2 linked regions of the Ciceribacter thiooxidans genome follow. The protein of the gene in region 1 binds, or shares a complex with, the protein of each later gene. Links are inferred from orthologs where the notes say so. Each region holds a gene or a part of one and is shown on either strand. Other genes may lie near its edges.

Region 1 (6,614 bases):
CGGTGCGGCTTGCCGGCGATCCGCGTCGTGCCGCCGAGCTGCTCGTAATAGGCGGCGACCGCGCCGGCGCACGGGATCATCCGCGCGCCGCGCTCGACGATCAGGTCCGGATTGGCGCAGATGAGCGGGATCCCACGGGCGGAGAAGGCCGTCAGCATGTCGTGATAGTCTTCCGGCACCTCGGTCTCGTCGTCGAAGAAGCCGGTGCAGACGATCGCTTGCGCCGCGTCCTGCGCGACCGCCTCGACGTGCAGGCCGTCCAGCAGCGAGAGATCGCGGTCCGGGCCGAGGAAGAACACCTTCGACGGACCCTCGGCGATCAGCTTGCGGGTCACGTCGCCGGAGGTGACGATCCGGTCATAGGCCGTATCGGCGACGCCGATAGTCTTCAACTGGCTGATGACACCGGGCGAAGGACGCGGGGAATTGGTGATCAGCACGACGGACAAGCCCTTGCCGCGTGCCTCCGTCAGCGCTTCCGAGGCCGAGGGAAAGGCATCGACGCCGTTGTGCAGCACGCCCCAGACGTCGCAGAGGATCACGTCGTAACGGTCGCTGACGTCGCTCAAGCTGGAAATGTGTTCGGGCATTCCTCGGTCCTGTCATGGAAAACGGTCCCGGCTGACATCGCAAAGGAGAGCCGGCAAGGCAAGGGGATTTGCAGCCGCTTGCGGAAATATGCCCGGTTGGGCCGTTCTTCAAGCAGGCCGCTCAGGAAATGAAGAACCGCAGGGCGAGGCCGAGCGCGGCCGCCACGAGAAGCACCCGGCCGATGCCGAACCTGAAGCGGAAGATGAGAATGGCCGAAAGAAGCGATATGGCGAAGGCTGCGGGATCAAGCGTCGTCACATCCGGCAAGCTGATCGAAACGGAGAAGGCGCCCGGCGCACCGCCGAGCCCCTCTCCTCCGAAGCCTCGCCAGAACACGAAATGGCGCACCTCGGCGAAAAGGACGTGCAGGGCGAACCAGACGGCGAGATTGAGGATGACGCCCACCACGGCGGCGGTGATCGCCGAAAGCGCTCCGGTCAGCGGCCGGTTGCCGCGCAGCCGTTCGATATGGGGGGCACCGGCGAAGATCCAGATGAAGCTCGGCACGAAGGTAGCCCAGGCGGTGAGCAGCGCGCCGAGCACCCCGCCCGGAACGGCCCCGACCATGCCGGGATCGCGATAGCCTGCGAGGAAGCCGACGAAGGAGAGCACGAGGACCAGCGGCCCCGGCGTCGTCTCGGCGAGCGCCAGTCCGTCGAGCATTTCTCCGGGGTTCAGCCAGTGGTGCGTTCCGACCGCCACCTGCGCGACATAGGCGAGCACGGCATAGGCGCCGCCGAAGGTGACGAGCGCCATCTTCGAGAAGAAGGCGAAGACGTCGGAGAAAGCGCCGCCGAGGACGCCGGTCGAGAGCAGGAGAAGCGGCGCCTGCCAGACCGCGACCCAGAACAGGAGCACGAGCAGGCTTCGGCCCGAGAGAAATCCGCCGGCCGGCATACGGCGTTCCTCCGACATGAGGGCTTCCGTAATGGACGCCGGAACAGCCGGCCCGGCACGTGCGACGAGGAAGCCAGCGAGACCGGCGATCAACACCACCAGCGGAAACGGCACTGAGAACAGGAAAAGGGAGAGGAAAGCCACGAGCGCGACGAGGCGGTGGAAGCGGTTCTTCAACGCCCGGCGGCCGATGCGGATGACTGCCTCGACGACGATCGCCAGCACGGCCGCCTTCAAGCCGAAGAACAGGCCGGCGAGCCAGGTCGTTTCCTGATAGAGCGCGTAGGCAGCCGACAGGCCGACGATCACGGCAAGACCCGGCAGCACGAAGAGAAGGCCGGCGACCATGCCGCCGCGAACCCCGTGCAGCAGCCAGCCGATATAGGTCGCGAGCTGCTGCGCCTCAGGCCCCGGCAGCAGCATGCAATAGTTCAGTGCGTGCAGGAAACGCTCCTCGGAAATCCACCGCTTCTCGTCGACGGCGATGCGGTGCATAAGGCCGATCTGTGCAGCAGGCCCGCCGAAGCTCAGGACGCCGATCGTCGCGAAGGCCGAGACGAGCTCGGAAAATGTCGGCCGCGGCGTTTCCGTCCAATCTGTCGCGGCTTCCAAGCCTTTCCCTCCCCTGTGCACGTCCAACCCGGCGAGCCCCTATCATGCTTCTCCGACAGTTTTGCGAAGACGCGACCGCGGCAGTGGTACGAGTTCCGGCAGACCCTAAGCCATTCTGCGATATGGGCAATGTACGTTCATCCGAAAAATCGAGCGACCCTATTGACCTCAACATTGGTTGAGGTCCGATCCTCCCACGTTGTCAGCAAAACAATATTCAGGACCTGAAAAAATGAACGTCATGACCCTGACCAAGAGCCGCACTTCGATTTTCCGCGTCGACCGCATGACCTGCCCCGCGGATCATCGCCTCGCACTCGAGGATCGACTGGCCATCGTGCACGGCTATTTCGACACCCTGCCCGGCTGCCTCTACAACAAGGTGGCGATTGCCGACGGCGGCGAGACCGTGCACGTCGTCACCATCGTCGAGTGGGAAAGCCAGAAGGCACTTGCCGACGCCAAGGCGAAGGTCACCGAGTTCTACGGTGCGATCGACTTCGACCCGAAGGCCTTCATGGCCGAGCGCGGCATCGTCGCCGAGTTCGGCACCTATGCCGCGCTCGCCATCTGACCTTACAGGAAAAGGCCGGGCTCCCCGCCCGGCTGACCCTTGCCTATTAACTGGTTCAGAAAGCTTTTTCCGAAGCCAAGCCGCTTTTTTCGACGCGGTTCTTGACTCCCCTCGGCGCGCTCCCTAAATCGATCGCGCTAGCACTCACCAAATGCGAGTGCTAATCATATCGATACGGGCGGTTCCCGTCCGTTGATGTCATTTGATCGAGGGATTAGACAATGGCAAACACCAAATTCCGTCCGCTTCATGACCGCGTCGTCGTTCGCCGCGTGGAATCCGAAGAAAAGACCAAGGGCGGGATCATCATTCCCGACACCGCCAAGGAAAAGCCCGCTGAAGGCGAAATCGTCGCCGTCGGCCCCGGCGCCCGCGACGAACACGGCAAGGTCGTTGCGCTCGACGTCAAGGTCGGCGATCGCGTCCTGTTCGGCAAGTGGTCCGGCACCGAAGTCAAGCTCGACGGCGTAGACCTTCTCATCATGAAGGAAGCCGACATCATGGGCATCATCGGCTGATCGGCCGATTCCCTTCCCAGAACATAAACAAATCACCAGTGGGCTGATGCCCGGGAGTTTTGAAAATGGCAGCTAAAGAAATCAAGTTCGGCCGTACTGCGCGCGAAAAGATGCTGCGCGGCGTCGACATCCTCGCCGATGCAGTGAAGGTTACCCTCGGTCCGAAGGGCCGCAACGTCATCATCGACAAGTCCTTCGGCGCTCCGCGCATCACCAAGGACGGCGTTTCGGTCGCCAAGGAAATCGAACTCGAAGACAAGTTCGAGAACATGGGCGCCCAGATGGTCCGCGAAGTCGCTTCGAAGACCAACGACATCGCCGGTGACGGCACCACCACGGCAACCGTTCTCGCCCAGGCCATCGTTCGCGAAGGCGCCAAGGCCGTTGCCGCCGGCATGAACCCGATGGATCTGAAGCGCGGCATCGACCTCGCCGTCGCCGAAGTCGTAAAGGATCTCCAGGCCAAGGCCAAGAAGATCAACACCTCCGAAGAAGTCGCCCAGGTCGGTACCATTTCCGCCAACGGCGAACGCCAGATCGGTCTCGACATTGCCGAAGCAATGCAGAAGGTCGGCAATGAAGGCGTGATCACGGTCGAAGAAGCCAAGACCGCCGAAACCGAACTCGAAGTCGTCGAAGGCATGCAGTTCGACCGCGGCTACCTGTCGCCCTACTTCGTCACCAATCCGGAAAAGATGATCGCCGACCTCGAAGACGCTTACATTCTCCTGCACGAGAAGAAGCTCTCGAACCTCCAGGCGATGCTCCCGGTTCTCGAAGCCGTCGTCCAGACCGGCAAGCCGCTCGTCATCATCGCTGAAGACGTCGAAGGCGAAGCTCTCGCCACCCTCGTCGTCAACAAGCTGCGTGGCGGCCTGAAGATTGCTGCCGTCAAGGCTCCGGGCTTCGGCGATCGCCGCAAGGCCATGCTCGAAGACATCGCGATCCTCACCGGCGGTACGGTCATTTCCGAAGACCTCGGCATCAAGCTCGAGAACGTCACCCTCGACATGCTCGGCCGCGCCAAGAAGGTTTCGATCTCCAAGGAAAACACCACGATCGTCGACGGTGCCGGCCAGAAGTCCGACATCGAAGGCCGCGTCGGCCAGATCAAGGCCCAGATCGAGGAAACCACCTCCGACTACGACCGCGAGAAGCTGCAGGAACGCCTTGCCAAGCTCGCTGGCGGCGTTGCCGTCATCCGCGTCGGCGGCTCGACGGAAGTCGAAGTGAAGGAAAAGAAGGACCGCATCGACGACGCGCTCAACGCGACGCGCGCTGCTGTTCAGGAAGGCATCGTGCCCGGCGGTGGCGTGGCTCTGCTGCGTTCGTCCGCGAAGATCACGGTCAAGGGTGTCAACCAGGACCAGGAAGCCGGCATCAGCATCGTTCGCCGCGCTCTGCAGGCTCCGGCCCGCCAGATCGCCGAGAACGCCGGTGACGAAGCCTCCATCGTGGTCGGCAAGATCCTCGAAAAGGACAACGACAACTACGGCTACAACGCCCAGACCGGCGAATATGGCGACATGATCGCCATGGGTATCGTCGACCCGGTCAAGGTCGTTCGTACCGCCCTGCAGGACGCAGCCTCGGTTGCCGGTCTGCTGGTCACCACCGAAGCCATGATCGCCGAACTGCCGAAGAAGGATGCTCCGGCCGGCATGCCGGGCGGCATGGGCGGCATGGGCGGCATGGACATGATGTGATCGGCATAGCCGATTACAATCAGCGTCCATAAAGCCGCCCATCACCAAAAGTGCTTCAGGCCGTCAAGCGGCCTGAAGAGGCGGCATGGACATGATGTGATCCATCCCCTCATCGGGATTGACGAAAGGGCGGCCTTCGGGTCGCCCTTTTGCGTTTGGCGAATCACCGCCGGGACGGGCTCAACGAGCCTTTGGCGACCGGGTGAAGCACCTCCCCCTCACCCTCCCGACCGGTTTTGCTTGAAGAAGTGCCCCGCCCAAGCGCGCGCCCTTCTCGCCTCTTTTGATGTTTGTCCGCAAAAAAGTCACCCGGGGGGCGCTGAGATTGAAGATTCCATTTGCGGACATTCTGCAAAATTTATATCGCTTTGGTAAGAACTGTCTCATCACGGGACAGTTTCGCCGCTTCCCTACTTCGGCTTTACTGTTCACCTTTGGACAGATTCCCCGGAGAACCTGCGCCGAGCGGAGTGGGGTACGCGGCTCCGGTTTCGATATTGCCTGCCATTAAGAAAGAGATAATATACACCACGGATTCGCCGGACGCATTAGTTCCGGACGTCTCCGTTCTGGTGCCATGGACGGGTGCGGTGATCTGCCGGTCCCGACCGACGCGTAGCTTAAACCACACCGACCGAAACTGAATCCGAGAACGGCTATCCGCTATCGGCTTCGACCTTGGGGAATGCCTTGTTTAAGATTGCCAGAACCACCCTCGCTGCACATCCCATGCGGCCCTTGCCGGCAGACGGCGACGATGCCCACGACCTGTCGCGGTTCACCGTTTCGGAATCCTGGACGGGAGACTTGGCCAACGGGATCATCCGGCTCGGAGAATGTGCGACGCTTCTCCATGGCCTCGACGGCCCGGAATGCGGTCTTCTCAACATGACGCGCTGCTACGACGCCCACGACCGGGCGCTCGTGCTCGACCTCTTCGAGCAGGCGGCGACCGCGTCCTCGAGTTTCTGCTATTCGACAACGATCGTCTCCGAGCGGGAATACCGGCAGCCGGTTTTCTGCATCGCCGAGACGAAGGGGCTCGAAGGCGGCGTCGCGGGCAGCATCTGCGGTGTCTTCATGTTCCCGCGGTTCCGGCTGGCACCGGCGCTGCCCTCCATCGCCTACGCCTGAGGAGGGAAGCGGCGACCGGCCGTGGCTTTGGTTGTTTTCTATTCTTGAACGAACAGTCAAGAATTGTGCATCTATTCGTAACAGTGGAGGCATGAGAGAACGTTTGCGAAATCGTTATTGACCGCCTGCATGCAGGCACTCGCCAACAGGAGCCTTCCATGTCAAACGCCAACAACCTGGCCATCCTTCTCGGCCGCGTTCTCTTGTCCTTCATCTTCATCTATTCCGGCTTCGGCAAGCTCGCCGATCCGAGCGCCACGGCCGGCATGATCACCGGGGCCGGCCTGCCTGCTGCCACCGCGCTCGCCTATCTCGCCGGCGCTTTCGAATTCGTCGCCGGCCTTGCCGTCCTCGTCGGCTACCAGACCCGGATCGCCGGCTGGCTGCTCGCCGCCTTCTGCGTCTTCACCGGCGTCGTCTTCCACGGCTCGGCGATCAACGTTCCGGATTTCCCGGCCGCCGCCAACGGCTGGCTGACGGTCCTCAACCAGATCATGATGATGAAGAACATCACGCTTGCAGGTGCCTACATCGTGCTCGCCACCTTCGGCCCGGGCGCCTACTCGCTCGACGCCCGCCGCG
Region 2 (6,540 bases), 420 kb from region 1 along the record:
GGCCTTGTAGTTCTCGCTGCGGTGATGACCGCACTCTACCTTGCCGCACGCGCCTATGTTCAGAAGCCGCTGCACGCCATCGTCGCGGACGTCGATCGTCTCGGCGCAGGCAACTACGAGACAATGGTCGAGGGACAGAACCGTACCGACGAGCTGGGGCTCGTTGCCAAGGCGCTCGAAGGCTTCCGGCATCGGCTTTCCGAGGGACAGGTGCTCGAGGGCGAGGCAGCGCGGCAGCGGCGGGCGGCAGAAGACGAGCGTAACCGCTCCGAAGCGGAACGTGAGGAAAGCGCCGCCCTCCAGCAGAAGGTGGTCACCGTGCTCGGCACCGGTCTGTCGGAGCTTTCGAACGGCAATCTCGGTTATCGCATCCAGGCCGACTTCCCTGGCGAATACGCCGCGCTGAAGGCCGACTTCAACGCCGCCGTCACCAGCCTCGAAAACGCGATCAACGCCGTCAACGTGAGCGTCGGATCCATCAACAACGGCAGCTCGGAGATCAGCGACAGCGCGGACAACCTGTCGCGGCGTACCGAGCAGCAGGCGGCAAGTCTCGAAGAGACGGCTGCCGCGCTCAACCAGCTTACCGAGCAGGTGAACTCCAGCGCGGACAACGCCGCAATCGCAGCACGGACCGTGCAGCTCGCCTGCCAGGACGCCGAGCGCTCCGGCGAAGTCGTCCAGCGGGCGGTTACCTCCATGCACGGTATCGAGCAGTCCTCCGGCGAAATCTCCCGGATTATCGGGGTCATCGACGAGATCGCCTTCCAGACCAATTTGCTGGCACTCAACGCCGGTGTAGAGGCTGCACGCGCCGGAGAAGCCGGCAAGGGCTTCGCGGTCGTGGCGCAGGAGGTGCGGGAACTCGCCCAGCGCTCGGCCAACGCGGCAAAGGAGATCAAGACGCTGATCACGGCCTCGGGGGCCCAGGTCAAGGACGGTGTCGCCCTTGTCGGCGAGGCCGGCGATACGCTGCACAAGATCGCCGAGCAGGTCATGCAGATCAATACGATCATCGCCGAGATCTCCTCATCGGCGACGGAGCAGGCCTCCGGCCTCAAGGAGATCAATACCGCCGTCCACCAGATGGACCAGGTCACCCAACAGAATGCGGCGATGGTCGAAGAAACGACAGCGGCAAGCATGACCTTGAAGACCGAGGCGCAGAACTTGCGCGCCTTGGTAACGCGCTTCCGCACCTCCGGAACTGCGCGGGAAACAGTCGCACCAGCCGCATATCAACCAGCCGTAGCGCGCGAGCCGGCTCGCGTCACAAGGCCGGCGGTCCGTGGCGCCACCGCGGCAGTCGCGGTCCAGGAGAGCTGGGAGGAGTTCTGAACGTTGACGGAAACGTCACATGAAACGACGAGGCCGCGGGTTCTATCCGCGGCCTTTTCGCTTTCAGAGCCGTGCAAGGCGTTCCGTCAAAAGATCGAAGAAACCGTCTGAATCCACGTGGCGCATCACCCGGGCATTCGGTGTGCGCCCCGAGACACGCCACCAGTCGACCACTGTCATGCCCATCGTGAGTTCCGAATTTGTCTCGATCTCGACATTACAGTTGCGCCCGGTAAAAAGTTCGGGCTTCAACAGGTAGGCGATCACCGTCGGGTCATGCAGCGGGCCGCCATCCGAGCCGTACTTCTCGACGTCGAAGCGTTCGAAGAATTCGAGCCAGTCGACCATGACCTTGGCCGGACGACTGCCGATGGCTGCGATCCTGGCCACCCGTGCCTTCGTCGTCATCAACTGGTGCGTGACGTCGAGCGGCATCATCACGATCGGGATGCCGGAGCGGAAAACAACGTCGGCGGCCTGTGGGTCAACAAAGATGTTGAATTCGGCGGCCGGGGTGATGTTGCCTCCTTCGGAGAAGCCCCCACCCATCATCACGAGTTCTCGGACACGGGGCGCGATATCCGGCGCCTTGCGCAGAGCCATGCCGATATTCGTCAACGGACCAAGGGTACAAAGAGTGACTGTTCCCTCCTCCTCGCGACGCAGTGTCTCGATGATGAAATCGACCGCGTGCTGTGGGCGAACGGCCATCGTCGGTTCGTCGAGCGCGGCTCCGTCCAAGCCGGTCTTGCCATGGACGTGCTCGGCGGTCACCAGCGGTCGCTCGAGCGGCTTTTCGGCACCTTCATAGACGCCGATGTCGGAACGGCCCGCCAATTCGCAGACGATGCGAGCATTGCGGCTCGTCAGGCTGAGCGGCACGTTGCCGGCGACCGCACATATCCCGAGCACCTCGATCTCCTCGGGGCTGCCAAACGCCAGCATGAGGGCAGCGGCGTCGTCCTGGCCCGGATCTGTATCGATGATGATTTTTCTGCGCGCGGTCATCCGTCGGTCACCTCTGCTCGTCGTCGTTTTGGGTGATGGGCGCGCCGGCAGGGCTTGTCAAGCGCGGAGGCGCTTGCGAGCGATGCGACCTCATCCCATATGGAGGGTGGCGTTGCAGGCCCGCGCCGCCCGAAGGCCGACGCCGAGATGAGGACGACGAATGAGCCGCATGAAACCGGTCGCAACCCCGTTACTGCTGGGATTCGAGTCGAATGACTCGATCCTTGCCCAGATCGCCCGCACAAATGACGGGTATCCGCCTTATGACATCGAGCGTTTGCGCAAGACCGGCGGCAATCCGGATCGGCTGCGAATCACGCTCGCCGTGGCCGGCTTCTCCGAGAGCGAACTTGAGATCTCATTGCAGGCGAACCGGCTGGTCGTGCGGGGAAGGCAAGCCGACCGTGTAGATGGCGACCTCCTGTTCCGGGGCATCGCCGCCCGCCAGTTTCAACGGGTTTTCCTGCTGGCAGAAGGAATGGATGTCCTTGGTGCGACACTGAAAAATGGACTTTTGTCGATAGACCTCGTGCGGCCGGAACCGGCGCAAGTGGTGAAGAAAATTAACATTTCAACGGCACAATGAGGTCAACGGCCTGATGAGCCGTTGCTCCCTAATTGGTGGAGGATCGGAATGTTACTGAAAGAAGCAACCGCACGACTGACGCAATCCGAACTGGCGCATCTTGGCACAGGCGAAGTCGGCTATATCCGGAAAATGCGCTTCGAGGAGATCTCGCATTGCTTTCCCGAGGCTCCCGAGGTCGATCCCAGACTCGATCTCTGGGCGTTATTCGGCGCTGACGGCACCCCGATTCTTCTCACAGACAACCGGTCCAGCACTTTCTACAAGGCCGCAGAAGACGAGCTTCAGACCGTCAGCCTGCACTGACAGTCATACTTTGCGGAAGGTGAGATAGGCCGAGCCTCGGCCCTCACGCCGGGCCTTTGCTTCGTAGCGCGTGCCCGGCCATCCGGCAAACGGCGTCTTCCAGTCCACTGCGTTTCTCGCTGTCCATTCGAACCCGCCGTGGTCGTGGCAGTGGATGAGCGTCCAGTTCACATAAGTATCGATATCCGAGGCGAAGCAGAAAAGCCCGCCGGGCTTCAGCACACGGTGAAAGCGCGCCAGATTGGCCTGCGATACAAACCGCCGCTTCCAGTGTTTCTTCTTGGGCCACGGATCGGGATAGAGAAGATCGATCTGGTCCAGGCAGGCATCAGGGAGCCAGTCGAGAAGCGCGGTTGCATCGTCGTCATAAAGACGAATGTTGCGGAGCCCTCTGGCTTCCACCTCAGCCAACAGTTTCGCCATCGAATTGACGAAGGGTTCGACGCCGATGAAGCCGGTGGACGGCGTTTCGGTCGCGCGATGTACAAGGTGCTCTCCACCGCCGAAGCCGATCTCCAGTCGCAGCCTCTCGACTGGGACGGGAAAGAGCTCTTCAAGTCTCTCGGGCGGCGGTGCAGAAAGATCGACCCGCAGCGCGGGGAGCAAGTTGCTCATGCGTTCGAGCTGTTGCTCCCGAAGGGGTTTTCCCTTTCGACGACCGAAGAATGCTTCGGTCGCCCTGCTGCGGCGTTCGGAGGAGGTCATCGGCAGTATCAGGCTTTCACGGCGTCCTTGAGCGGCTTCACCAGATCAAGACGTTCCCAGGAGAAGGAGCCATCACGGCCCGGCTTGCGCCCGAAGTGACCATAGGCAGCCGTTTTTGCATAGATCGGCTTGTTGAGGTCGAGGTGCCGGCGGATGCCCGACGGCGAAAGGTCCATAACCTTGCGGATCGCCGCCTCGACCTGTTCCTCGCTGACCTTTCCGGTACCGTGAAGGTCGACATAGACAGACAGGGGCTGGGCGATGCCGATCGCATAGGAAAGCTGGATCGTGCAACGGTCGGCGAGGCCGGCGGCCACGACGTTCTTTGCGAGATAGCGCGCGGCATAGGCAGCGGAGCGATCAACCTTGGTCGTGTCCTTGCCGGAGAAGGCACCGCCGCCATGAGGGGCAGCTCCGCCGTAGGTATCGACGATGATCTTGCGGCCGGTGAGGCCTGCGTCGCCGTCCGGGCCGCCGATGACGAACTTGCCGGTCGGGTTTACGTACCAGTTGCAGTCGTCGGCGATCTTGAGGTCGCCAACCGCTTCGCGGATATAGGGCTCCACGACCGAGCGCACCTTGGTGGAGTCCCAGCTCTCGTCGAGGTGCTGCGTCGACAGCACGATAGAGACGATCTCGGAGGGTTTACCGTCGACGTAGCGAACGGTGACCTGGCTCTTGGCATCGGGACCGAGCTTGGCCGCCTCGCCCTCGCCCTTCTTGCGGGCAGCGGCGAGCAGTTGCAGGATGCGGTGGGAATAATAGATCGGCGCCGGCATGAGGTCCGGGGTCTCGCGGCAGGCATAGCCGAACATGATGCCCTGGTCGCCAGCACCCTCGCTGTTTGCGTGGTCGGCCGCCTTGTCGACGCCCTGCGCAATATGGGCGGACTGGAAGTGCAGGAGGACGTCGATCTTCACCGTCTTCCAGTGGAAGCCGTCCTGCTCGTAGCCGATATCGCGGATCGCCTTGCGGGCCGCGGACTTGAATTTCGAGGGATTGATGACTTCGTTGCCGTTCTTGTCCTTCTTCATAAGGCTCGGCGGCAGCCGGACCTCGCCGGCAATGACGACACGATTGGTGGTCGCAAGGGTTTCGCAAGCGATGCGCACTCCCCAGGGATCCACGCCAGTCTTCGCCGCTTCCCGGTACACCAAGTCAACGATTTCATCGGAAATTCGGTCGCAGACCTTGTCCGGGTGACCTTCGGAAACGGATTCACTCGTGAAAAGATAATTAGCGCGCATGCGGGATTCCCCTCAAAGAACAAGCCGCATTCTTGTTATTCAGTTCGCAACCGAAAAACAAGCGCACAACGACATAAATATATCTTTATATGTGTGCGAGAGGTCGCCGCCGATATAAAAAAAGGCGGCCCCGAAAGGCCGCCTCCCATCGCCCCCAAAGACGAGTGAGTTTATTCGCCGTCAGCTTCGGCAGCCAGCGCCTTGACGAGGTCGACGATCTTGCGGCGAACCTTCGGGTCGGCAATCTTCACGAAAGCACGATTGAGCTGCAGCCCCTCCGACGAGGAGAGAAAATCGACGACGTAGTTGGAGCTCGACGCTTCGGCCATGCCGGCGGCGGCATTCCCCTGTTCACCCGGTGCATCCTCGAAGAAGAAGGAAACCGGCACGTTCAGGATGCTCGAAATATTCTGCAGACGGCTGGCACCGACGCGGTTCGTGCCCTTCTCGTATTTCTGGATCTGCTGGAAGGTGATGCCGAGGCTCTCGCCCAGCTTTTCCTGGCTCATCCCAAGCATGGTTCTGCGAAGACGAATCCGGCTTCCGACGTGAATGTCTATCGGATTGGGCTTCTTCTTATTCTCGATCATGATGTGATCCTGACAAAAGTTGGCAAAGGACCGACAACCCGGTTTGCTTGCAGGGGACCATAACGAGGCGTTGTAAGGCCAACAGACGGAACTCGAAGCATACGTACAGATTGGTGGTTTCTTCCACTATGCATTTTTAGGGGTTTTTGGTCAATTCTTCCCAAAAATAAAACCCATGCGTGAAAAGACCGCACCTATGACGACAGCTGCCCATATCACCCAGAAGTTGCGCTCTCGGAAGTTGTTTCCCAATTTGGGGCTCGATTCAACATTTAGGGTTGCATCTTCAACGCCCTGCGCGTCGAGTGAAAGACCAGAAAAAGTCCGCCCACGATCATCGATAACGGCCGAAATTCCGTTGTTGGCGCTGCGGATCAATGGCAATCCGTTCTCGACAGCTCGCACCCGAGCCTGCTGGAAGTGCTGGTACGGACCGGGTGTGTGTCCAAACCAGGCATCATTGGTAACGTTGAGAATGGCGCCAGCCTCCGCCCAGTTGCCCGTCATCTCCGCGGGGAAAATGACTTCGTAGCAGATCAGCGGGTAGAGCTTCAGGCCGCCCGGCAGCGTAAGCATCGTCCGGTCGGCTGCCGCGGAAAACCCGCCGGGCAGGCTGATGAGATTGTCGAACCCAATCCGCCTAAGGACGTCCTCAAACGGCACATATTCACCGAAGGGAGTCAGGTGGACCTTGTCGGACGCGGCGACGATCTGACCCTTGTCGTCGATGACGTAGATGGAGTTGTAGTAGCGAGGTGGA

The links.
Region 2: the proteins of groL (region 1) and metK are in contact, whole or in part, in a cryo-EM structure (PDB 8P4O), measured with the Escherichia coli proteins. The link is inferred for Ciceribacter thiooxidans from one-to-one orthologs.

Annotation. Positions count from the first base shown.
Region 1 is NZ_CP059896.1:2,716,032-2,722,645, forward strand. What follows is about bases 2,633-5,577. They hold groL (chaperonin GroEL), read left to right. Parts: upstream 2,633-3,257; coding sequence 3,258-4,898; downstream 4,899-5,577. Other genes in these bases: H4I97_RS13300 (hypothetical protein), read left to right, coding at 2,633-2,674; groES (co-chaperone GroES), read left to right, coding at 2,896-3,192. In the rest of the region: H4I97_RS13290 (TIGR01459 family HAD-type hydrolase), read right to left, coding at 1-590; chrA (chromate efflux transporter), read right to left, coding at 712-2,100; more of H4I97_RS13300, read left to right, coding at 2,333-2,632; H4I97_RS13315 (hypothetical protein), read left to right, coding at 5,589-6,032; H4I97_RS13320 (DoxX family protein), read left to right, coding at 6,191-6,614.
Region 2 is NZ_CP059896.1:3,136,720-3,143,259, forward strand. Bases 3,072-5,942 are described here. They hold metK (methionine adenosyltransferase), read right to left. Parts: upstream 5,191-5,942; coding sequence 3,952-5,190; downstream 3,072-3,951. Other genes in these bases: H4I97_RS15445 (BQ00720 family protein), read left to right, coding at 3,072-3,238; trmB (tRNA (guanine(46)-N(7))-methyltransferase TrmB), read right to left, coding at 3,242-3,943; H4I97_RS15460 (helix-turn-helix domain-containing protein), read right to left, coding at 5,361-5,780; lnt (apolipoprotein N-acyltransferase), read right to left, coding at 5,931-5,942. In the rest of the region: H4I97_RS15430 (methyl-accepting chemotaxis protein), read left to right, coding at 1-1,338; H4I97_RS15435 (nucleoside hydrolase), read right to left, coding at 1,402-2,346; H4I97_RS15440 (Hsp20 family protein), read left to right, coding at 2,507-2,932; more of H4I97_RS15445, read left to right, coding at 2,981-3,071; more of lnt, read right to left, coding at 5,943-6,540. UniProt on the Escherichia coli protein: Catalyzes the formation of S-adenosylmethionine (AdoMet) from methionine and ATP.